Regions from separate parts of the Burkholderia thailandensis E264 genome, predicted to be linked through region 3. Evidence: predicted binding sites of a transcription regulator. Region 3 holds the regulator's gene; each other region holds the start of a gene.
What was found. Region 3 encodes sigma-54, which starts transcription at its own class of promoters, with help from an activator protein. Its sites were predicted from a motif close to TGGCANGNAANCTGCTTT; they were not measured.
Positions count from the first base shown of each region.

Region 1: a site for sigma-54 is predicted at 4,045-4,062, ahead of BTH_RS25195 (collagen-like triple helix repeat-containing protein). Genes of this name have one in related genera too.
Region 2: a site for sigma-54 is predicted at 5,537-5,554, ahead of prpB (methylisocitrate lyase). Genes of this name have one in related genera too.

Region 1 is NC_007651.1:2,900,304-2,907,463, forward strand. Features, by position in the region: gene BTH_RS25165 (type II and III secretion system protein family protein) at 1-1,178, opposite strand, end outside; gene cpaB (Flp pilus assembly protein CpaB) at 1,243-2,154, opposite strand; gene BTH_RS25175 (TadE/TadG family type IV pilus assembly protein) at 2,240-2,707, opposite strand; gene BTH_RS25180 (A24 family peptidase) at 2,704-3,204, opposite strand; gene BTH_RS25185 (Flp family type IVb pilin) at 3,286-3,483, opposite strand; gene BTH_RS25195 (collagen-like triple helix repeat-containing protein) at 4,123-5,730, shown strand; gene BTH_RS25200 (collagen-like triple helix repeat-containing protein) at 5,783-7,045, shown strand.
Region 2 is NC_007650.1:2,684,505-2,691,664, forward strand. Features, by position in the region: gene prpF (2-methylaconitate cis-trans isomerase PrpF) at 1-574, opposite strand, end outside; gene acnD (Fe/S-dependent 2-methylisocitrate dehydratase AcnD) at 728-3,322, opposite strand; gene prpC (bifunctional 2-methylcitrate synthase/citrate synthase) at 3,396-4,568, opposite strand; gene prpB (methylisocitrate lyase) at 4,617-5,510, opposite strand; gene prpR (propionate catabolism operon regulatory protein PrpR) at 5,728-7,160, shown strand, end outside.
Region 3 is NC_007651.1:533,915-541,074, reverse strand. Features, by position in the region: gene lptA (lipopolysaccharide transport periplasmic protein LptA) at 1-381, shown strand, start outside; gene lptB (LPS export ABC transporter ATP-binding protein) at 378-1,154, shown strand; gene BTH_RS14660 (RNA polymerase factor sigma-54) at 1,325-2,833, shown strand; gene hpf (ribosome hibernation-promoting factor, HPF/YfiA family) at 2,983-3,342, shown strand; gene BTH_RS14650 (PTS sugar transporter subunit IIA) at 3,575-4,084, shown strand; gene hprK (HPr(Ser) kinase/phosphatase) at 4,213-5,181, shown strand; gene rapZ (RNase adapter RapZ) at 5,258-6,151, shown strand; gene BTH_RS14635 (LON peptidase substrate-binding domain-containing protein) at 6,178-6,810, shown strand.

The DNA.
Region 1 (7,160 bases), 1.4 Mb from region 3:
ACGATGATCACGAGTTCCTTGTCGTTCTGCTGATAACTGAGGTGCTTGAAAAACGTGCCGATGATCGGCAGATCGCCGAGGAACGGCACCTTGTCGACGTTCGAGGTCGTCTCGCGGTCGATCAGCCCGCCGATCACGAAGCTCTCCCCATCGCCCAGCTCGACCGTCGTGTCCGCGCGGCGCGTCGTGAGCGCGGGCACCGTCACGCCGTTGATCGTGATCGAATGGACGAAGTCGAGCTGGCTCGATTCCGGCGCGACCTTCAGCGCGATCCGGCGCGGGCTCAGCACGGTCGGCGTCAGCGTGAGGCCCACGCCGTACGGCTTCCAGTCGATCGAGATCGTGCCGAGCGACTGCGGCACCGGCACCGGAATCTCGCCGCCCGCGAGGAAGCTCGCGCTCTGCCCGGACAGCGCGACGAGCGTCGGCTGCGCGAGCACGCGCGCGAGGTTGTTCGCCTCGAGGATCGACAGATCGGCGAACAGGCCGCGCGTCGCGGAACCGACGACGAGATTGAACGCGGACGCGATCGGAATGTTCGCCGACACCGACATCGACGACGTGCCGCCGCCCGTCACCGACGCGAGGCCGGCGGGCGCGAACGAGCCGAACGTGAAGCCGTTGCTCTGCTTGAAGAAATTCAGGCCCGCCTGCTTGAGCACCGAGCGGCTGAACTCGACGACGCGCACGTCCACCTGCACGACGTTCTTGCCGCCGACTGTCGACGCGTCGACGACGCCGCCGTCCTTGCCCGCCATCCCCTTGCCGACGGCGAGCGCGCGCGCATGCGCGTCGAGCGTCGCGGCCGAGCCGGACACGACCGCCGTGCCGTTGTACGCCTTCACGCTCGGCGAGCCGCCGTCGAGCAGCGCGCGCGCCGCGCCGCTCGCGACGTTGACCGTATAGACCGAGGGCTCGTCGCGGCCGCGCTCCCACACCATCAGGTTCGTCGAGCCGGCCGCCTTCGCGACGAGCAGCACGCCGCCGCGCCCGCCCTTGATGACGACCACGTCGGCGACGCTCGGATCGCCTATCGCGACCCGCTGCACGCCGCGCCCGACGGCGATCTGCCGCTGCGCGCCCGTCGCGAGCTCGATCGTCCCCATCTCGGCCGCGCGCGCGGCGAACGACAGCAACACGCCAAACGCCACCGCCCATGCAATCAGTTTATTTTTCATCGTGTCGGAGACCGGCGCGAGCCGGCCATCTCCCTGCCGTCACTGTTCGAAACCGCTATGTCGATCAATAGGCGAGCGTCTCGGCCCGCCCACCCCGGATCACTTCGATGCTGCCGCCCGCACGCGGCGCGGCCGACGCCGTCGCCACCCTCGCGGGCGCCGCGCGCGGCACTTGCGCGGGCGCGCCGCCGCTGCCCGACAGTTCGCCCAGCACGAGTCCCGTCGCCGCCTCATTCGACGGCCCGCCGGCGCCCGAAGCGCGCATCGCGACCGTGCGCGTGGCCACGTCGTCGTCGCGCGGGCTGCGCAGCGCGAGCACGAGCCGCCCGCTCGCTTCGGCGAGCGTCAGCGCGTCGACCTGCGCGGTCGGCACGGCGAGCACCGCGGTGCGCGCGCCCGCGCCCGTCGGGCCCGGCGTGCCGTCGCGATCGGCCGTCGCGTCGCCGAACGACAGCACGCGCACCCGCGACAACAGCAGCCGCGCCTGCGTTTGCGAGATTTCCGAGCCGGTCGCGCCGAAGCCGCTTTCGCGCTTCAGGTTCACGAACACGTCGACGAAGTTTCCGGGACGCAGCCGGTTGCCCACCGCGTTCGTGTCGTCGACCTTGATCGCGACCGCGCGCTCGCCGGGCGCGATCTGGTCGGCGAGGCCGGACATCAGCTCGCTCTCGAGCACCGGAGCCTGCGCGACGATGTCGTTCGCCGGGATGCGGCCCGTGACGAGGGTTGGATTAGGGAAGGCGCCGGCGATGGGCGCCGGCGTCTGCTGCACTTTCAGCGCATCGGCGGGAATCGGCTGCCCGGCGGGCAGCGCGCGCGTCGCGACGACGACGGGCACCAACGCCGTCGCGACGGCGGGCGCGGCGCCCGGCGCGACGGGCGCCGGCTTGCGCCCGAGCAGCCACGCGTAAATGCCGAGCAGGATCGCGATCCCGATCAGCAACCCCGCGATGATCTTGATCAGATGATTGGCCATGATTGTTATCAGTGCAGCGGCAAGGAAAAACGTTGGAGAAAAACGGCGGCGCGGCGAGTCGGCCCGGCCTAGTCGATCGTGCGTTTCATATGATGTTCGTCGGATTGATCTGCACCGTCGCCTGGCTCGTCAGCGTGTTCGGCAGCACCGCGTCGAACAGCGCGACCGCCGGCACGAGCGGGTTGGCCGCATACGGATACGTGACCGTGACCTGGATACAGTACATCGTCGAATCGTACGAACATGTGTAATTCGACGAAGTCGAGCACGTCGCGCCCGACAGCCAGCCCGTCAGGTTGTTCGCGGCCGTGCACGCGGCCGCGGCGCGCAGGCCGAGCGCCGCCGACTGGGTCTGCGCGACCTGATAGTTGAGCGCGGCGCGCGCGCCCTCCGTCGCGGCGAGCGTCAGGCTCTGCTGCGCGGCGAAGATCATGCCGTACGTAATGATCCCGTACAGGATCAGGAAGAACATCGGAAACAGGATCGCGAATTCGATCGCGGTCGCGCCGCGCTGGCGGCGCGGCGAGCGGAACCGTCCGGGCGCGTGCGTCATCGCGTGCCTCCGGTCTGAATCAGATAGGCGAGCCACGCGGCGGCGGGCGCGACGAGAAACGCCGCATAAGGCGCGGAGCGGCGCGCGCCGAGCGCGAACGCGGGCGCGCCGTTGCGCCCGAGCGAGCCGAGCGGCGTGCGTGTCAGGAGCAGCAGCCCGAGCGCGTGGATACCCGCCGCGACGCTCGCGACGATCCATAGCCGCGGCAACGCCGGCAGCCCGCACCACGCGCCGAGCACCGCGAATACCTTCACGTCGGCGGCGCCCATCAAGCGCAGCGCGAAAAACGGGAAAAGGGAAACGAGACCAACTGCGCCGCCGATCAATGCGCCGACCAATGTCGTTTCGAATGGATTTTGTCGGCAGACTGTAAAAATGATAACGGCGGCGAGACCGGCGAGCACCAATTCGTTGGGAATACGGCGATCGCGACAATCAGCAATTGCAACAGCCGCAGCCCAGGCGAAAAAGAATCCAATACTGAATAGATGAATCATTTCAGCCCCAGCCGCCCAGCGACGCTTGCGGACTGCCGAGGCAATCCGCAATTCGTGGTCATGCGTAATTGGATGTGAAAGTCAGGCCGCCGGCAATTTGCTGGCGATCGTGCTGAACAGCGAGCTGAGATCGGTACCGACCGTGCCGACCGTCGTCGCGATAGCCACCGCGATAAGACCTGCGATCAACCCGTATTCGATCGCGGTTACCCCGGCCTCTTCCTTGAAGAAGCGATGCATCAGTTGTTTCATGTTGATCCTCGTGCCTTGAGTCTTCATTGGCCTTGCTTTTCGCTATCGGCCGACCTTGCCCCGCCAGTCCGGCTTTAATTACTCCGGCTCGGGCGATTTCGTTATAACTCTTTTTTCAAGAGTTTCTAACAATTTGATACAAGTTAACATTCATGTCGGCGGCGTCCTCCTCGTATTCCCTGATGTACTAGGTCGTACAAATAGCGCATGAGCGCATCTTATATCCGAACCTTTTTTTGTTCCACATTTTCGTCAGTTTTGCTCAGACATTATGACCGTGCGCACGCTTATTTTTACGACCTGTCGGTAGGCCTTACACATAAGGACTTACGATAGGTTAGATCTACATACCTAATCCATCAGTAAAACGGACGGTTCAAATATCGACGGCGCGCGCCTGGTTTTTGCCGCGCGTTACGCCGCGCGCGTAACGCGCGGCACGCCGCGTTACGTTACGAACGCATAAAAACCAGCCCTCACCGCACGTACTCCGCCGCCGCCCCTCCGTCATCCCATCCCGTCGCGACCCTTTACCGGCAAGGGTTTGCAGAATCTCCCCGCACGCACCGAAAAGACCGTCCAGCGAAATGGCACGCCAGTTGCAGAGTAATCGTCCGCAAGCGCAGCAAATCAATCAACAGACAACACACCAATGCGAGGACGATGATGAACATCAACACGATTTCCCATGGCACGCTCCGGACGACTTTGATCGCGGCCACCGTGGCAGCCATGCTCTCCCTCTCCGCGTGCGGCGGCTCCGGCACGATCAGCAAGGGGCTCGACGGCTCGGGCTCCGGCGGCGGCAACGCGATTTCCACGACCGGTGACGGCGGTTCCGGCTCGGGCGGCTCGGGCGGCACGAGCGGCTCGGGTTCGGGCGGCACCGGCGGCTCCGGCTCGACGGGCGGCCTGTCGGGCGGCGGCGGCTCCACCTCCGGCGGCGGCTCCACCTCCGGCGGCGGCTCCACGTCGGGCGGCGGCTCGACCTCCGGCGGGACGTCGACCACGTCGAGCATCAACGCGCTCGGCACGGTTGCCGGCAACACGGGCGGCATCATCAGCGGCGCGGGCTCGACCGTATCGGGCCTCGGCACTGTCGTCGGCAGCCAGACGCTGCCGGGCGTGAATCCGCAGACGACGCAGGCGATCGGCGGCGTCGTCCAGAGCCTCGGCGGCGCGGTCAGCGCGCTCGGCTCGGGCGTGACGAGCGGCATCGGCCAGCTCGGCTCGTCGACCAACCCGATCGGCACGACCGTCGCGAGCACGGGCGGCGTGGTCAGCCAGCTCGGCGGCGCCGTCACGCAGACGGGCAACCTCGTGACGAGCCTCGGCACCGGCCCGCTCGCGCCGCTGTCGCCGCTCACGTCGCCGCTCGGCGGCGCGGTCAGCACGCTCGGCAACACGATCACCGCGGGCGGCACGACGCTCACCACCGCGCTGTCGACGGGCCCCGTCCAGCAACTGACGCAGACGGTCAGCTCGGCGATCACGCCGATCACGTCGATGGTCGCGGGCACGACGCAGACGGTCGGCAACGTGACGGGCCTCGGCGCGCCCGTCAACACGCTGCTCGGCACGATCGGCGGCGGCCTGAACCAGGCTGGCGCGCTGATCGCGAAGACGGGCAACAACCCGGTCACGACGGGCCTCGGCCAGACGGTCTCGGCAACCGGCAACACGATCAGCTCGGTCGGCGGCCTGCTGACGGGCGGCACCGGCTCGACGAATCCGCTCGCGCCGATCACGGCCGCCGTCGGCGGCCTGACGGGCACGCTGAGCGGCGTCGGCGGCGCGACGTCGGGCACCCCGCTCGCACCGCTCACGAACGTCGTATCGACGGTCACGGGCGCGCTCTCGGGCGCCGCGGGCAGCGCCGGTTCGAGCTCGCCGCTCGCGCCGCTCACGAACATCGTGTCGACGGTCACGGGCGCGCTCACGAGCGCCGCGGGCAGCGCGGGCGGCGGCAGCAGCCCGCTCGCTCCGGTCACGGGCCTCGTGTCGACCCTCACCGGCGCGCTCTCGGGCGCCACCGGCGGCGCGGCGGCGACGAGCCCGCTCGCCCCCGTCACGAACCTCGTCTCGACCGCGACGGGCGCGCTCGGCGGCGCGACGGCCGCACCGGCGACGAGCACGACGACGAGCGCGACGAACCCGGTCGCAAGCCTCACCGCACCGCTGACCGGCACGAGCAGCGGCACGAGCGGCTCGACCAACCTGCTGTCGCCCGTCACGTCGCTCGTCGGCGGCCTGCTCGGCGGCATCAAGAAGTAGAAGGGCCCGCGCCCATCCAGCAGCATCAGAGAAGACAGCGAGGAGCAGCATCATGAACCAGCAACGTTTCGTCCCGTCGTTCGCGCTCGCGGCTTGGCGCGTTCCGCTCACCGCGCTCGCGACCGCGTGCGTGCTCGCCGCGTGCGGCGGCAGCGACGTCACCGCGCCGCCGTCCGCCGGCGGCGGCAGCACCAGCGGGACCAGCGGCACGAGCGGCACCAGTGGCACGAGCGGCACCAGCGGCACGGCAGGCACGTCGGGCGTCGTCAACACGCTCGGCAAGACCGCGACCGATATCGGCAACACGATCGGCTCGACGAGCGTGCCGGGCCTCGGCAGCGGCGTCACGCAAGGCGTGGGCGCGACGGTCGGCAGCACGGGCGGCATCGTCGACGCCGCGGCGAACGCGCTCAGCAACGGCCTCGGCCAGATCGGCTCGACACAGAATCCGGTCGGCACGACGGTCGCTGGCCTCGGCAACGTCGTGAGCGCCGCGAGCAACACCGTGCAGGGCCTCAGCCAAACGGTGCAGGCGCTCGGCACGGGCCCGCTCGCCCCGCTCTCGCCCGTCACGACGCCGGTGGCGGGTGCGCTCGCGACGGCGGCGAACGGCGTGAACGCGGCCGGCACGATGCTCGGCAACGCGCTGTCGACGGGACCCGTTCAGCAAATCACGCAGCCGATCAGCTCGGCGGTCACGCCGCTCGTCATCACGGCGGGCCAGGTCACGCAGACGGTCGGCACGACGACGGGCGTCGGCCAGCCGGTATCGGGCCTGCTGCAGCAAGTCGGCGGCGCGATCAGCTCGGCCGGCAAGCAGATCGCGGGCACCTCGCCGTCGCAGCCGCTCGTCGGCGACGTCGGCCAGCTCGTGTCGGCGGTCGGCAACACCGTGACGAACGCGGGCGGCCTCGTGAATCCGGCCGCACCGAACGGCGCGGCGCCGATCCCGGGCCTCATCACGAGCCTCGTCGGCGGCTCGACGGCGACGGTCGCGAGCGGCTCGACGAGCTCGGGCTCGACGCTCGGCAGCCCGCTGAGCGGCCTGCTGTCGAGCGTCGGCGGCGGCGCGCTGCCGACCGGCTCGCTCGGCGGCAGCGCGGTGTCGGGCGGCGCGAGCAACCCGCTCGCGCCGATCACGAGCCTCGCGAGCGGCGGCACGGGTGCTGGTACAAACCCGCTCGCGCCCGTCACCGGTTTGCTCAATACTGTCACGGGCTCGCTGTCCGGCGCGACGTCGTCGACGGGCGGCTCGACGGGGCTCCTCGCCCCCGTGACGGGCACGCTCGGCACGCTGGGCAGTTTTGGCAAGTGACGCGAAATACCGCGCGCTCCTTCCGGCAAGGAGCGCGCGGCGCAGTGGCAGTCGGATCAGACGATCAGAACAACGGAAGACCACGTTGCGCGGCCCGCCAGGCGCCGCGCAACGG
Region 2 (7,160 bases), on a different replicon from region 3:
TCGCGCCGCCCGCGCCTTCCTCGTCGGCTGCCGGGTCCATGAATTCGAGCTGCACCTCGGCGGCCGGGAACGTCACGCCGTCGAGCTCGAAATCGCCCGTCTCCTGCACCGCGCCGTCCGTGATCGGCACATGCGCGACGATCGTCTTGCCGATGTTCGCCTGCCAGATCCGCACGGTCGCGACGCCGTTGTGCGGCACGCGCGCCGGGTCGATCAGGCCGCCCGCGATCGCGAACGGGCCGACCGCCGCCGACAGGTTGCCGCAGTTGCCGCTCCAGTCGACGAACGGCTTGTCGATCGACACCTGGCCGAACAGGTAGTCGACGTCGTGATCGGGCCGTGCGCTCTTCGCGACGATCACCGTCTTGCTCGTGCTCGAGCTCGCGCCGCCCATCCCGTCGATCTGCTTGCCGTACGGGTCCGGGCTGCCGATCACGCGCGAGAGCAGCGCGTCGCGCGCGGCACCCAGCTGCCGCGCGGCCTCGGGCAGGTCCTGCAGCCGGAAGAACACGCCCTTGCTGGTGCCGCCGCGCAGGTAGGTCGCGGGAATCTTGATTTGAGGTACGTGAGCCATGGTTCGTGATGTCCTGTGTCGATCGGAGCGCGCGCTTGGGCACCGACTCCGATCCCTTGCAAAGCCAGTGATTCGGGTCCGCTCACCGCTCGGGCGAACGGACCCGCGGCGACGCGTCACCGCATCGCCCGGTGAAGGCGCGTCACCGCGCCGTCACGCCGCCTTCGACGATTCGAGAAAGTCCTGCGCGAAGCGCTGCAGCACGCCGCCCGCGTCGTAAATCGACACTTCCTCGGCCGTATCGAGCCGGCACGTGACCGGCACCTCGACGCGCTCGCCGTTCCTGCGGCGGATCACGAGCGTCAGGTCGGCGCGCGGCGTGCGCTCGCCGATCACGTCGAACGTCTCGGTGCCGTCGATCGCGAGCGTCGTGCGGTTCACGCCCGGCTTGAACTCGAGCGGCAGCACGCCCATGCCGATCAGGTTCGTGCGATGAATCCGCTCGAAGCCCTCCGCGACGATCGCCTCGACGCCCGCGAGCCGCACGCCCTTCGCCGCCCAGTCGCGCGACGAGCCCTGGCCGTAATCCGCGCCCGCGATCACGACGAGCGGCTGCTTGCGGTTCATGTAGGTCTCGATCGCCTCCCACATCCGCATGACCTTGCCTTCCGGCTCCACGCGCGCGAGCGAGCCCTTCTTTACTTCGCCGTCGACGACCGCCATCTCGTTGACGAGCGTCGGGTTCGCGAACGTCGCGCGCTGCGCGGTCAGGTGATCGCCGCGGTGCGTCGCGTACGAGTTGAAGTCCTCCTCGGGCAGGCCCATCTTCGCGAGGTATTCGCCCGCCGCGCTCGTCGGCAGGATCGCGTTCGACGGCGACAGGTGATCGGTCGTGATGTTGTCGCCGAGCACGGCGAGCGCGCGCATGCCCGCGAGCGTGCGCTCGCCCGCGAGCGCGCCTTCCCAGTAGGGCGGACGGCGAATGTACGTGCTCTGCGGCCGCCAGTCGTACAGCGGCGCCGCGCGCTCGCCGGCATCGGCGCGACGCGCGAACATCGGCTCGTAGACGGTGCGGAACTGCTCGGGCTTCACGCTCGACGCGACGATCGCGTCGATCTCCTCGTCGGTCGGCCAGATGTCCTTCAGTGTGACGGGCTTGCCGTCCTTGTCGTGGCCGAGCGCGTCCTTCTCGATGTCGAAGCGGATCGTGCCCGCGATCGCGTACGCGACGACGAGCGGCGGCGACGCGAGGAACGCCTGCTTCGCGTACGGGTGGATGCGGCCGTCGAAGTTGCGGTTGCCGGACAGCACGGCCGTCGCGTACAGGTCGCGATCGACGATCTCCTGCTGGATCTTCGGGTCGAGCGCGCCGGACATTCCGTTGCAGGTCGTGCACGCGAACGCGACGATGCCGAAGCCGAGCTTCTCCAGCTCCGGCAGCAGGTTCGCTTCCTTCAGGTACAGCTCGACCGCCTTCGAGCCGGGCGCGAGCGAGCTCTTCACCCACGGCTTGCGCGCGAGGCCGCGCGCGTTCGCGTTGCGCGCGAGCAGCGCCGCGGCGATCACGTTGCGCGGGTTGCTCGTGTTCGTGCAGCTCGTGATCGCGGCGATGATCACCGCGCCGTCGGGCATCTCGCCCGGCTTCTCTTCCCACTTGCCGGCGATCCCGCGCGCGGCGAGGTCCGACGTCGGCAGCCGCCGGTGCGGATTCGACGGGCCGGCCATGTTGCGCACGACGCTCGACAGATCGAACGTCAGCGTGCGCTCGTATTGCGCGTTCGCGAGGCTGTCGGCCCACAGGCCCGCCGCCTTCGCGTACGTCTCGACGAGCTTCACCTGCTCGTCGCTGCGGCCCGTCAAGCGCAGGTAGTCGATCGTCTGCTCGTCGATGAAGAACATCGCGGCCGTCGCGCCGTATTCGGGGGCCATGTTCGAGATCGTCGCGCGATCGCCGAGCGTGAGGCTCTTCGCGCCCTCGCCGCGAAATTCCAGATACGCGCCGACCACCTTCTCCTTGCGCAGGAATTCGGTGAGCGCGAGCACGACGTCGGTCGCGGTGATGCCGGGCTGGCGCTTGCCGGTCAGCTCGACGCCGACGATGTCCGGCAGCCGCATCCACGACGCGCGGCCGAGCATCACGTTCTCCGCCTCCAGCCCGCCCACGCCGATCGCGATCACGCCGAGCGCGTCGACGTGCGGCGTGTGGCTGTCGGTGCCGACGCAGGTGTCCGGGTACGCGACGCCGTCCTGCGCCTGGATCACGGGCGACATCTTCTCCAGATTGATCTGGTGCATGATGCCGTTGCCGGGCGGGATCACGTCGACGTTCTCGAACGCCTTCTTCGTCCACTCGATGAAGTGGAAGCGATCCTCGTTGCGGCGATCCTCGATCGCGCGGTTCTTCGCGAACGCGTCCGGATCGAAGCCGCCGCATTCGACGGCGAGCGAATGGTCGACGATCAGTTGCACCGGCACGACCGGATTCACCTTCGCCGGATCGCCGCCGCGTTCGGCGATCGCGTCGCGCAGGCCCGCGAGATCGACGAGCGCGGTCTGGCCGAGGATGTCGTGGCAGACGACGCGCGCCGGGAACCACGGGAAATCGCGCTCGCGCTTGCGCTCGATGAGCTGCGTCAGCGAATCGGCGAGGATCGCCGGGTCGCACCGGCGCACGAGGTTCTCGGCGAGCACGCGCGACGTGTACGGCAGGGTGTCGTACGCGCCCGGGCGGATCGCGTCGACGGCGGCGCGCGCGTCGAAGTAATCGAGCGGCGTGCCGGGCAGGGGTTTGCGGTTGGCAGTGTTCATTGCGTGGGGACAGACTGGGTAACGATCGTCGCGAAACGGCCGGGCGCGACGCCCGGCCGCCGGATGCCGCCGATCAGCGCTTCTCGATCGGCACGAACTTCAGGTCTTCCGGCCCGGTGTAGTTCGCGCTCGGGCGGATGATCTTGTTGTCCACCCGCTGCTCGATGATGTGCGCGCTCCAGCCGGACGTGCGCGCGATCACGAACAGCGGCGTGAACATCGCGGTCGGCACGCCCATCATGTGGTACGACACCGCGCTGAACCAGTCGAGGTTCGGGAACATCTTCTTGATCTCCCACATCACCGATTCGAGCCGCTCGGCGATGTTGAAGAGCTTCAGGTCGCCCGCTTCCTTCGACAGCTTGCGCGCGACTTCCTTGATCACCTTGTTGCGCGGATCGGAGATCGTGTAGACCGGGTGGCCGAAGCCGATCACGACTTCCTTGTTCTCGACGCGGCGGCGGATGTCGGCTTCCGCCTCGTCGGGCGTGCGGTAGCGGTTCTGGATCTCGTAGGCGACCTCGTTCGCGCCGCCGTGCTTCGGCCCGCGCAACGCGCCGATCGCGCCCGTGATCGACGAATACATGTCCGAGCCCGTGCCGGCGATCACGCGGCCCGTGAACGTCGATGCGTTGAACTCGTGCTCCGCGTACAGGATCAGCGACGTATGCATCGCGTCGACCCACGATTTCGACGGCGCCTTGCCGTGCAGCAGGTGCAGGAAGTGGCCGCCGATCGAGTCGTCGTCGGTTTCGGTTTCGATGCGCCGGCCGTTGTGCGAGTAGTGATACCAGTACAGCAGCATCGAGCCGAGCGAGGCCATCAGCCGGTCCGCGATGTCGCGCGCGCCCGGCAGGTTGTGGTCGTCCTTCTCGGGCAGCACGGTGCCGAGCACCGACACGCCGGTGCGCATCACGTCCATCGGATGCGCGGACGCCGGAATCCATTCGAGCGCCGCCTTCACGTTCGCGGGCAGCCCGCGCATCGCGCGCAGCTTCGCCTTGTACGCGGCCAGCTCGGTCACGTTCGGCAGCGTCTCGTGCACGAGCAGGTGCGCGATCTCCTCGAATTCGCTCGAGCCGGCGATATCGAGAATGTCATAGCCGCGGTAATGCAGATCGTTGCCGGTCTTGCCGACCGTGCAGAGCGCGGTGTTGCCCGCCGCGACGCCCGACAGCGCGACCGACTTCTTCGGCTTGAAACCGCCCGCGGCGCCCGTTGCTGCTGCTTCCTTCGTCTCGCTCATCCTTATACTCTCCTGGGGTTCGAATCCTTGAATCCGTGCTTCGGTGCTTCAGTTCCGGCCTTGGCTGAAGAGCTGGTCCAGCTTCTCTTCGTAAGCGTAATAGCCGAGATACTCGTACAGCTCCGCGCGCGTCTGCATCGTCGGCACCGCGGCCTTTTGCGTGCCGTCGCGGCGCACCGTCTCGTAGAAATTCAGCGCGGCCTTGTTCATCGCGCGGTACGCGCCGCAGCAGTAGAGCGCGATGTCGACGTTCGCGCCCTTCAACTCGTCGAGCGTGAAGAGCGGCGTCGAGCCGAACTCCGTCAGGTTCGCGAGGATCGGCACCTTCACCGCTTCCTTGAAGCGGCGATAGTCGTCGAGCGTCTTCATCGCCTCGGGGAAAATCATGTCGGCGCCCGCCTCGACGTACGCGATCGCGCGCTCGATCGCCGAATCAATGCCCTCGGCCGCCGCGGCGTCGGTGCGCGCCATGATCACGAAGGTTTCGTCGGTGCGCGCGTCGACGGCCGCCTTGATCCGGTCGACCATCTCGCCCGTCGGCACGCATTCCTTGCCCGGACGGTGGCCGCAGCGCTTCTGGCCGACCTGGTCCTCGAGGTGCACGGCGCCCACGCCCGCCTTGATGAACGAGCGGATCGTGCGCGCGATGTTGAACGCGCCGCCCCAGCCGGTGTCGATGTCGACGAGCAGCGGCAGGTTCGTCGCGTTCGTGATCCGGTTCGCGTCGACAAGCACGTCGTCCATCGTGCTGATGCCGAGATCGGGAATGCCGAGCGAGTTCGCGGCGACGCCGCCGCCCGACAGATAGACCGCCTTGAAGCCGACCGCCTCGGCCATTTTCGCGGCGTACGCGGTGATCGCGCCGACCACCTGCAGCGGCTGCTCGGCCGCGACCGCCGCGCGGAATTTCGCGCCGGCGCTGATCAGTTGTGGGTTGCCCATCGACTCCTCCTGAAAGATGCCGGTAAATAGCAAGGTCCGGGCCAGATGCGCCGGCGGCCGCTAACCCGCTGATTCTGCGCGCTTTCCGGACTCGGTGCGCTGGTCAGATGATTTCAATATGGAAATTGAAATTCCAAAATTGAAATCCACGCGCGATAATGCAATTCATCTTCTGTCATCGCCCCGACGCGGCGCGCGCCGCGTTCCTTCACTCAGCATGAGCACCCTACCCGAAACCGGCGTGCGGCCGCGCGTCTGGGCGGTCGGCATCAGCCGGCTGCGCGCGCTCTTTCGCGACATCGCCGACGAATACGAGGAGCGCGCCGACCTGCGGATCATCGCGCGCGGCTACGAGGAGGCGATCACCGCGCTCGCGACGGCGGGCGCCGAGCGCCCCGACGCGATCGTCGCCGCCGGCTCGAACGGCACCTATCTGAAGGCGCGCGTGCGCGTGCCCGTCGTGCTCGTCAACCCGACCGGCTTCGACGTGATGCACGCACTCGCCCGCGCGCGGCGCGACGCGCGCCGGATCGCGCTCGTCAGCTACGGCGAGACGCCGCCCGAGGTGCGCAGCTTCGCGGCCGCGTATGGGCTCGACGTCGTGTTCGCGTCGTACCAGAGCGCGCAGGAGGCCGAGACGCGCGTGCTCGAAATGCGCGAGCGAGGCATCGAGACCGTCGTCGGGCCGGGGCTCGTCACCGATCTCGCGGCGAATGCCGGGATGGGCGCGGTGTTCGTCTATTCGCACGCGTCGGTGCGCGCGGCCGTCAACACGGCGCTCGAGGTCGCGCATGCGACGCACGCGGAAGCGCTGCGCCGCGAGCGCCTCGACAACCTGCTGCAGCATCTGCGCGACGGCGTCGTCGCGCTCGACCGCGAGGGCCGCGTCGAGGCGATCAACGAGCGGCTCGCGCTCGCGCTCGGCGTGTCGCCGTCGGCCGCGGTGGGCCGCGCGCTGGACGACCTGACGCCCGAGCTGCGCACGCTGCGCGCGGCCGACGGCGACACGCTCGCGACCGTGCGCGGCGTGCGCTACGTCGTCCATCGCGGGCCGCTCGCCGCGAGCAGCGGCGCGCCCGGCAGCGTGTTGACGTTCCAGGAATCGCGCGCGGTCGAGCGGCTCGACCGCACGCTGCGCTCGCATCAGCACGCGCAGCAGTTCACCGCGCGCTACCGGCTCGACGACATCGTCGGCGCGACGCCCGCGATCGCGCACGCGCGCGATCTCGCGCGACGCTACGCGAAATCGGACGCGACCGTGCTGATCCTCGGCGAGAGCGGCACCGGCAAGGAGATGATCGCGCAGAGCCTGCACGCGCTGTCCGCGCGCCGCAAGTATCCGTTCGTCGCGGTCAACTGCGGCGCGTTTCCCGAATCGCTGCTCGAGAGCGAGCTGTTCGGCTACGAGGAAGGCGCGTTCACCGGCGCGCGGCGCGGCGGCAAGGCGGGGCTCTTCGAAGCCGCGCATCGCGGCACGCTGTTTCTCGACGAAATCGGCGAGATGCCGCCGTCGCTGCAAAGCCGGCTGCTGCGCGTGCTGCAGGAGCGCGAGGTCGTGCGCGTCGGCTCGACCGAGCCGGTTCCGATCGACATCCGCGTCGTCGCGGCGACGCACCGGCCGCTCTTCGCGGCCGTCGAGGCCGGCGCGTT
Region 3 (7,160 bases):
GCGACGGCGACGGCCTCCGGCAAGAAACACGCGTCGTTCCGCCAGAAGCGCGAAGGCCTCGACGAATACATCGACGGCGATGCCGAGCGCATCGACTACGACGGCAAGCAGGATCTGACCACCCTCACGACGAACGCGACGGTGCGCCGCCTGCAGGGCCAGTCGACCGTGGCCGACACGGTCCACGGCAGCGTGATCACGTACGACGGCCAGCGCGACTTCTACACGGCGCGCGGCGGCAAGGACGTCGCCGGCCCGGGCAATCCGGGCGGCCGCGTGCGCGCGATGCTCACGCCGAAGAACGGCGGCCCGGCGCCGCTGTCCGGCAGCCCCGCGCAGCTCGCGCCGTCGAACAACATTCAGGGAGCCCCGAACCCGTGAACGCGCTCCCCAATCGCCAACCGGCCGGCACGTCGAGCTCGCTCGTCGTGCGCAACCTGAAGAAGCGCTATGGCTCGCGCACCGTCGTCAAGGACGTGTCGCTCGACGTGAAAAGCGGCGAGGTCGTCGGCCTGCTCGGTCCGAACGGCGCGGGCAAGACGACGTCGTTCTACATGATCGTCGGCCTCGTGCCGCTCGACGCGGGCGACATCTCGCTGAACGGCAGCCCGATCAGCCTGATGCCGATCCACAAGCGCGCGTCGCTCGGCCTGTCGTACCTGCCGCAGGAAGCGTCGGTGTTCCGCAAGCTGACCGTCGAGCAGAATGTGCGCGCGGTGCTCGAGCTGCAGCACGACGACAACGGCAAGCGGCTGGCGAAGAGCGAGATCGGCGCGCGCACGGAGGCGCTCCTCGAGGAGCTGCAGATCGCGCACCTGCGCGAGAACCCGGCGCTGTCGCTGTCGGGCGGCGAACGCCGCCGCGTCGAGATCGCGCGCGCGCTCGCGAGCAACCCGAGCTTCATCCTGCTCGACGAGCCGTTCGCGGGCGTCGATCCGATCGCGGTGCTCGAAATCCAGAAGATCGTGAAATTCCTGAAGCAGCGCAACATCGGCGTGCTGATCACCGATCACAACGTGCGCGAGACGCTCGGCATCTGCGATCACGCTTACATCATCAGCGACGGCTCGGTGCTCGCATCCGGCGCGCCGAAGGAAATCATCGAAAACGAAAGCGTGCGGCGCGTCTACCTCGGCGAGCACTTCCGCATGTAGGCGGCGCGGGACACGATCCCGCCGCCGCCTCCTTTCCCCGGCGCGATCCGCGCCGCCTCACCGCACGCCCGGTTCGCGCCGCGCGTGCGCGCCCCGCGCGCCGAGCGTCATCCCGAATGCCTCAACGCGCCGCCCTCGTGGCAAACTTCCGGTATGACTTCCCTTTTGCCATGAAAGCCAGTCTCCAACTTCGCCTGTCGCAGCATCTCGCGCTCACGCCCCAGCTTCAGCAATCGATCCGGCTGCTGCAGTTGTCGACGCTCGAACTGCAGCAGGAAGTCGCAACGGCGATCGCGCAGAACCCGCTGCTCGAGAACGACGACGACTGGATCGCGAGCCCCCTGCGCGTCGCGGCCGACGGCTCGGTGATCGCGCAGACGCCCGCGTCGTCCTCGCCCGAGCCGATGTCCGGCGCGTCGAACGGCACGACTGCGACGAATGAGCGCACCGAGCGCGACGAAACCGCCGGCGTCGACGAATACGACGGCTATTCGGCCGACGGCGGCGACGCGAGCCAGTGGAATCTCGACGACTTCGGCCGCTCCCCCGCCGCATCCGACGACGACGATCTGCCGCCGATGCAGATCCACGAAACCTCGACGTCGCTGCGCGATCATCTGATGGCGCAGTTGCGCGTCACGCAGGCGAGCCCGCGCGATCGCGCGCTCGTCACGTTCCTGATCGAATCGCTCGACGACGACGGCTACCTGAGCGCGTCGCTCGACGAAGTGCTCGCCGATCTGCCGGCGGAGCTCGAAGTCGACGTCGACGAACTGAACGCGGCGCTCGCGCTCGTGCACAGCTTCGATCCGGCGGGCGTCGGCGCGCGGTCCGCGTCCGAATGCCTGAAGCTGCAGTTGCTGCGGCTGGATCCGTCCCCGACGCGCACGCTCGCGCTCGATATCGTGTCGCAGCATCTCGAACTGCTTGCCGCGCGCGATTTCACGCGCCTGCGCAAGCAACTGAAGGCGACCGACGACGAGCTGCGCGACGCGCACGCGCTGATCCGCTCGCTCGAGCCGTTTCCCGGCGCGGCGTACGGCAAGGCCGAAGCCGATTACGTGGTGCCCGACATCATCGTGAAGAAGGCCGGCCAGAGCTGGCAGGCGGAACTCAATCCGGAAGTGGTGCCGAAGCTGCGTATCAACCATCTTTACGCGAACATCCTGCGCAACAGCCGGGGCGATCCGAGCGCGGGATCGCTGAAGCAGCAGCTTCAGGAAGCGCGCTGGCTGATCAAGAATATTCAGCAGCGGTTCGAGACGATCCTGCGGGTCGCGCAGGCGATTGTCGAACGTCAGAAGAATTTCTTCGCGCACGGCGAAATTGCGATGCGCCCCTTGGTTTTGCGGGAAATAGCTGATACGCTGGGCCTACACGAGTCGACTGTCTCCCGTGTGACAACCGGCAAGTACATGCTGACTCCGTTCGGCACACTTGAATTTAAGTACTTCTTCGGGTCGCACGTATCGACAGACACCGGAGGTGCCGCGTCGTCGACAGCGATCCGCGCCCTCATCAAACAACTGATAGGAGCCGAAGACCCCAAATCCCCTCTTTCGGACAGTCGCATAGCCGAGCTGCTAGCGGAACAAGGGTTCGTGGTCGCGCGCCGCACGGTTGCCAAATATCGCGAAGCCCTCAAGATCCCGGCGGTGAATCTGCGCAAGTCTCTGTAGCCCGTCGCCACGCGGCGGGCGTTTTCCGGCCGCCGCATCGTCGACGGCAAAGCCGGCCGACCGATGCCCGCTCACCGCGAGCATCGGCAACGAAATCGGCAGGCATGCCGCCTCTATGCGGAAGGTGGTCATTAGCTTGGAGAAGCACTATGAACCTGAAGATCAGTGGACACCATCTCGAAGTCACGCCTGCTATCCGCGAATACGTGATCACCAAGCTCGACAGGGTGCTACGCCATAGCGATCAGGTCATCGATGGCGCTGTGATCCTCACGGTCGACAATCACAAAGAGAAGGACAAGCGGCAAAAGGCGGAAATCACGCTGCATCTGAAGGGTAAGGATATCTTCGTCGAAAGCGCGAACGGCGATTTGTACGCGGCGATCGACCTGCTGATCGACAAGCTCGACCGCCAGGTGGTCAAGCACATGGAGCGTCTGCAGACGCACGCGCACGAGCCGATCAAGCATCAGCAGACCGCCGAACAGATCGAACTTCCGCCGCAATGATCGCGGCGCGACAGCGCCAGCCGAACCGCCCGCCTCGACGGGCGGTTTTTTATTGTGCAAATCGCCTCGGCGCGACGCGGATGCGCCGCGCGCCGCGCGATTCCCGACAGTTGTCGCGGTGCGCGGCGCCGTCTGCAGTGCTCTATAATGTTTCGGTTATTATCGGGGGCGACGAGCCGGTTTGCCGCGCTTCACAGGTTTCCGTCGCCTAACGCCGTCCTTTTTGACCGACATGGAAAATCAGTCCGCCGCGAGGAGACCCCAGGCCGCCCCTACGCCTGCCAACATGAATCGCCTAGCCAAAATCCTGCCTTTGGAGAACGTCGTCATCGGCCTCTCCGTCACCAGCAAGAAACGCGTCTTCGAACAAGCCGGCCTGATCTTCGAGAATCAGAACGGCATCGCCCGCAGCACCGTCACCGACAATCTGTTCGCACGCGAGCGTCTCGGTTCGACGGGCCTCGGCGAAGGCGTTGCCATTCCGCATGGCCGGATCAAGGGACTCAAGCACCCGCTCGCCGCATTCGTGCGGCTCGCCGAGCCGATCCCGTTCGAGGCGCCGGACGGCCAGCCCGTGTCGCTGCTGATCTTCCTGCTCGTGCCCGAGCAGGCGACGCAGGCGCACCTCGAAATCCTTTCCGAAATCGCCCAGTTGCTGTCCGATCGCGACACGCGCGAGCGCCTGCATACCGAGCCGGATCGCGACGAGTTGCATCGACTCCTGACTCAGTGGCAACCTTAAGCTGATCGGGGCGGTTCGTTCCCCATTGCGTCGCGGCCCGCGCCGCCGAGCCGAGCCGCCCGCCGCCGGGCCGGCGCCGCAACCGCCGTTGCAGCGTCAGGGCGCCGGCTCCTTGGAGTGACGGACTCATGGATACGTCCAGCATCAACGCCCAGAGCATCTTCGACGACAACGCAGCCATGCTGAAGCTCAGCTGGCTGACGGGGCATGAAGGCTGGGAACGCGGTTTTTCCGCCGATACGGTCGCGAACGCGACGTCGAGCGCCGACCTCGTCGGCCACCTGAACCTGATCCACCCGAACCGGATCCAGGTGCTCGGCGAAGCCGAAATCGACTACTACCAGCGCCAGACCGACGAAGACCGCTCGCGCCACATGGCCGAACTGATCGCGCTCGAGCCGCCGTTTCTCGTCGTCGCGGGCGGCGCCGCCGCGCCGCCCGAGCTCGTCCTGCGCTGCACGCGCTCGTCGACGCCGCTGTTCACGACGCCGATGTCGGCCGCCGCTGTGATCGACAGCCTGCGCCTGTACATGTCGCGCATCCTCGCGCCGCGCGCGACGCTGCACGGCGTGTTCCTCGACATCCTCGGCATGGGCGTGCTGCTGACGGGCGATTCGGGCCTCGGCAAGAGCGAGCTCGGCCTCGAGCTGATCAGCCGCGGCCACGGGCTTGTCGCCGACGACGCGGTCGACTTCGTCCGACTTGGCCCCGATTTCGTCGAGGGGCGCTGCCCGCCGCTTCTGCAGAACCTGCTCGAAGTGCGCGGCCTGGGCCTCCTCGACATCAAGACGATCTTCGGCGAAACCGCGGTGCGCCGGAAGATGAAGCTCAAGCTGATCGTCCAGCTCGTGCGCCGGCCCGACGGCGAGTTCCAGCGGCTGCCGCTCGAAAGCCAGACGGTCGACGTGCTCGGCCTGCCGATCAGCAAGGTGACGATCCAGGTCGCGGCGGGCCGCAACCTCGCGGTGCTCGTCGAGGCGGCGGTGCGCAACACGATCCTGCAGCTGCGCGGCATCGACACGCTGCGCGACTTCATGGACCGCCAGCGCCTCGCGATGCAGGACCCGGACAGCCAGTTCCCCGGCAAGCTCGTGTAACCCGCGCCGGCTTCGCGCGTGCCACGCTCGCGCAACGAGCCGGTGCTATGATGAAACGTCAGGATTTCCTCTTTCCATGCGCATTGTCCTCATCACCGGCATCTCCGGCTCCGGCAAGTCCGTCGCACTGAACGCGCTCGAGGATGCGGGCTACTATTGCGTCGACAACCTGCCGCCGCACGTGCTGCCCGAACTCGCCCGCCACCTCGCGAACGAAGGCCAGAACCGGCTCGCCGTCGCGATCGACGCGCGCTCGAGCGCGTCGCTCGACGAGATGCCGGGCCTCATCCGCGCGCTGTCGCGCGAGCACGACGTGCGCGTGCTGTTCCTGAACGCGAGCACGCAGTCGCTGATCCAGCGCTTCTCCGAGACGCGCCGCCGCCATCCGCTGTCGGGCTCGCCGTCGCACGACGCGGACGTCGGCCTTCTCGTATCGCTCGAAGAGGCGATCGAGCGCGAGCGCGACCTCGTCGCGCCGCTCGCCGAATTCGGCCATCAGATCGACACGAGCAATCTGCGCGCGAACGTGCTGCGCACGTGGGTCAAGCGCTTCATCGAGCAGAAGAACGACGATCTCGTGCTGATGTTCGAATCGTTCGGCTTCAAACGCGGCGTGCCGCTCGACGCCGATTTCATGTTCGACGTCCGCGCGCTGCCGAACCCGTATTACGACCACGAGCTGCGGCCGCTCACCGGGCTCGACCAGCCGGTCGTCGCGTTTCTCGACGCGCTGCCCGTCGTCCATCAGATGCTCGGCGACATCGAGTCGTTTCTCATCAAGTGGCTGCCGCATTTCCGCGAGGACAACCGCAGCTACCTGACGGTCGCGATCGGCTGCACGGGCGGCCAGCACCGGTCGGTGTTCCTCGCGGAGACGCTCGCCGCGCGTCTGTCGCGGCAGGCCAACGTGATCGTGCGGCATCGTGACGCGCCCGTCGCCGTGGACGCGTCGTCGCGGCTCGTGACCTAGCGCCGCTCACCTCTTCCGGGCCCGCCATGTCCTCTCTGTCGACCACGCTCATCGATTTGCCGCTCTTCCCGCTGCACACGGTGCTGTTCCCTGGAGGGCTGCTGCCGCTGAAAGTCTTCGAGGCGCGCTATCTGGACATGGCGCGCTCGTGCATGCGCGACGAAGCGCCGTTCGGCGTGTGCCTGCTGAAGAGCGGCCCTGAAGTCGCTCAGGAAGGCGAAGTATCGGTACCCGAGACGATCGGCTGCATGGCGCGGATCGTCGAATGCGATACCGGTGAATTCGGCATGCTGTTCCTGCGCACGATCGGCACGCAACGCTTCGAGCTGCTGTCGCATCGAGTCGAGGCGAACGGCCTGCTCGTCGGCATCGCGGAGCCGATGCAGGACGACATTCCGCTCGAAGGCGACGACGCGCTCGCGCAGTTCGGCGCATGCGCGGAGGCGCTCGAACGGATCGTCGAAGTGCTGCGCAAATCCGACGCCGAACTGCCGTTCGCGGAGCCTTTCCGCTTCGACGACCCGACGTGGGTATCGAACCGGCTCGCCGAAGTGTTGCCGCTCGATCTGCGCGCGCGGCAGAAGCTGATGGAATTCCCCGATGTCGGCGCGCGAATCGACGCGGTTCATCGGGAATTGAACCGCCACGGGTGGTTGTAGGCGCGCGGCGCCGCGGCGATTGTCGAGGCTCGCGGCAAGGCGGTCGACTGCGTGCGAGGTTCCCGGCGCATGCGTCGGACATCGGATGCCGAGTCCGGAGCGCCGAATCTTGAGTTCCGGATCGCGAACATCGAGCCGCGCTCGGCGCTGAAGCGCGAGCGGCGCGATCCGCGCGTCCGCGCCCGATGTTCCGGGCAATCGCCCCGGACAGAGCCACATCGCGGAAACCGGTCGACCGCTATCCGCCGTCCCTTTCCGCGCGCCGCCGCTAAACGCCGCACGCGCTCGCGGCGCGCCGTGCCGCACATGCGGCGCCATCCGCTTGCGTCCCCGCGCCCGCGTGCCGCGCC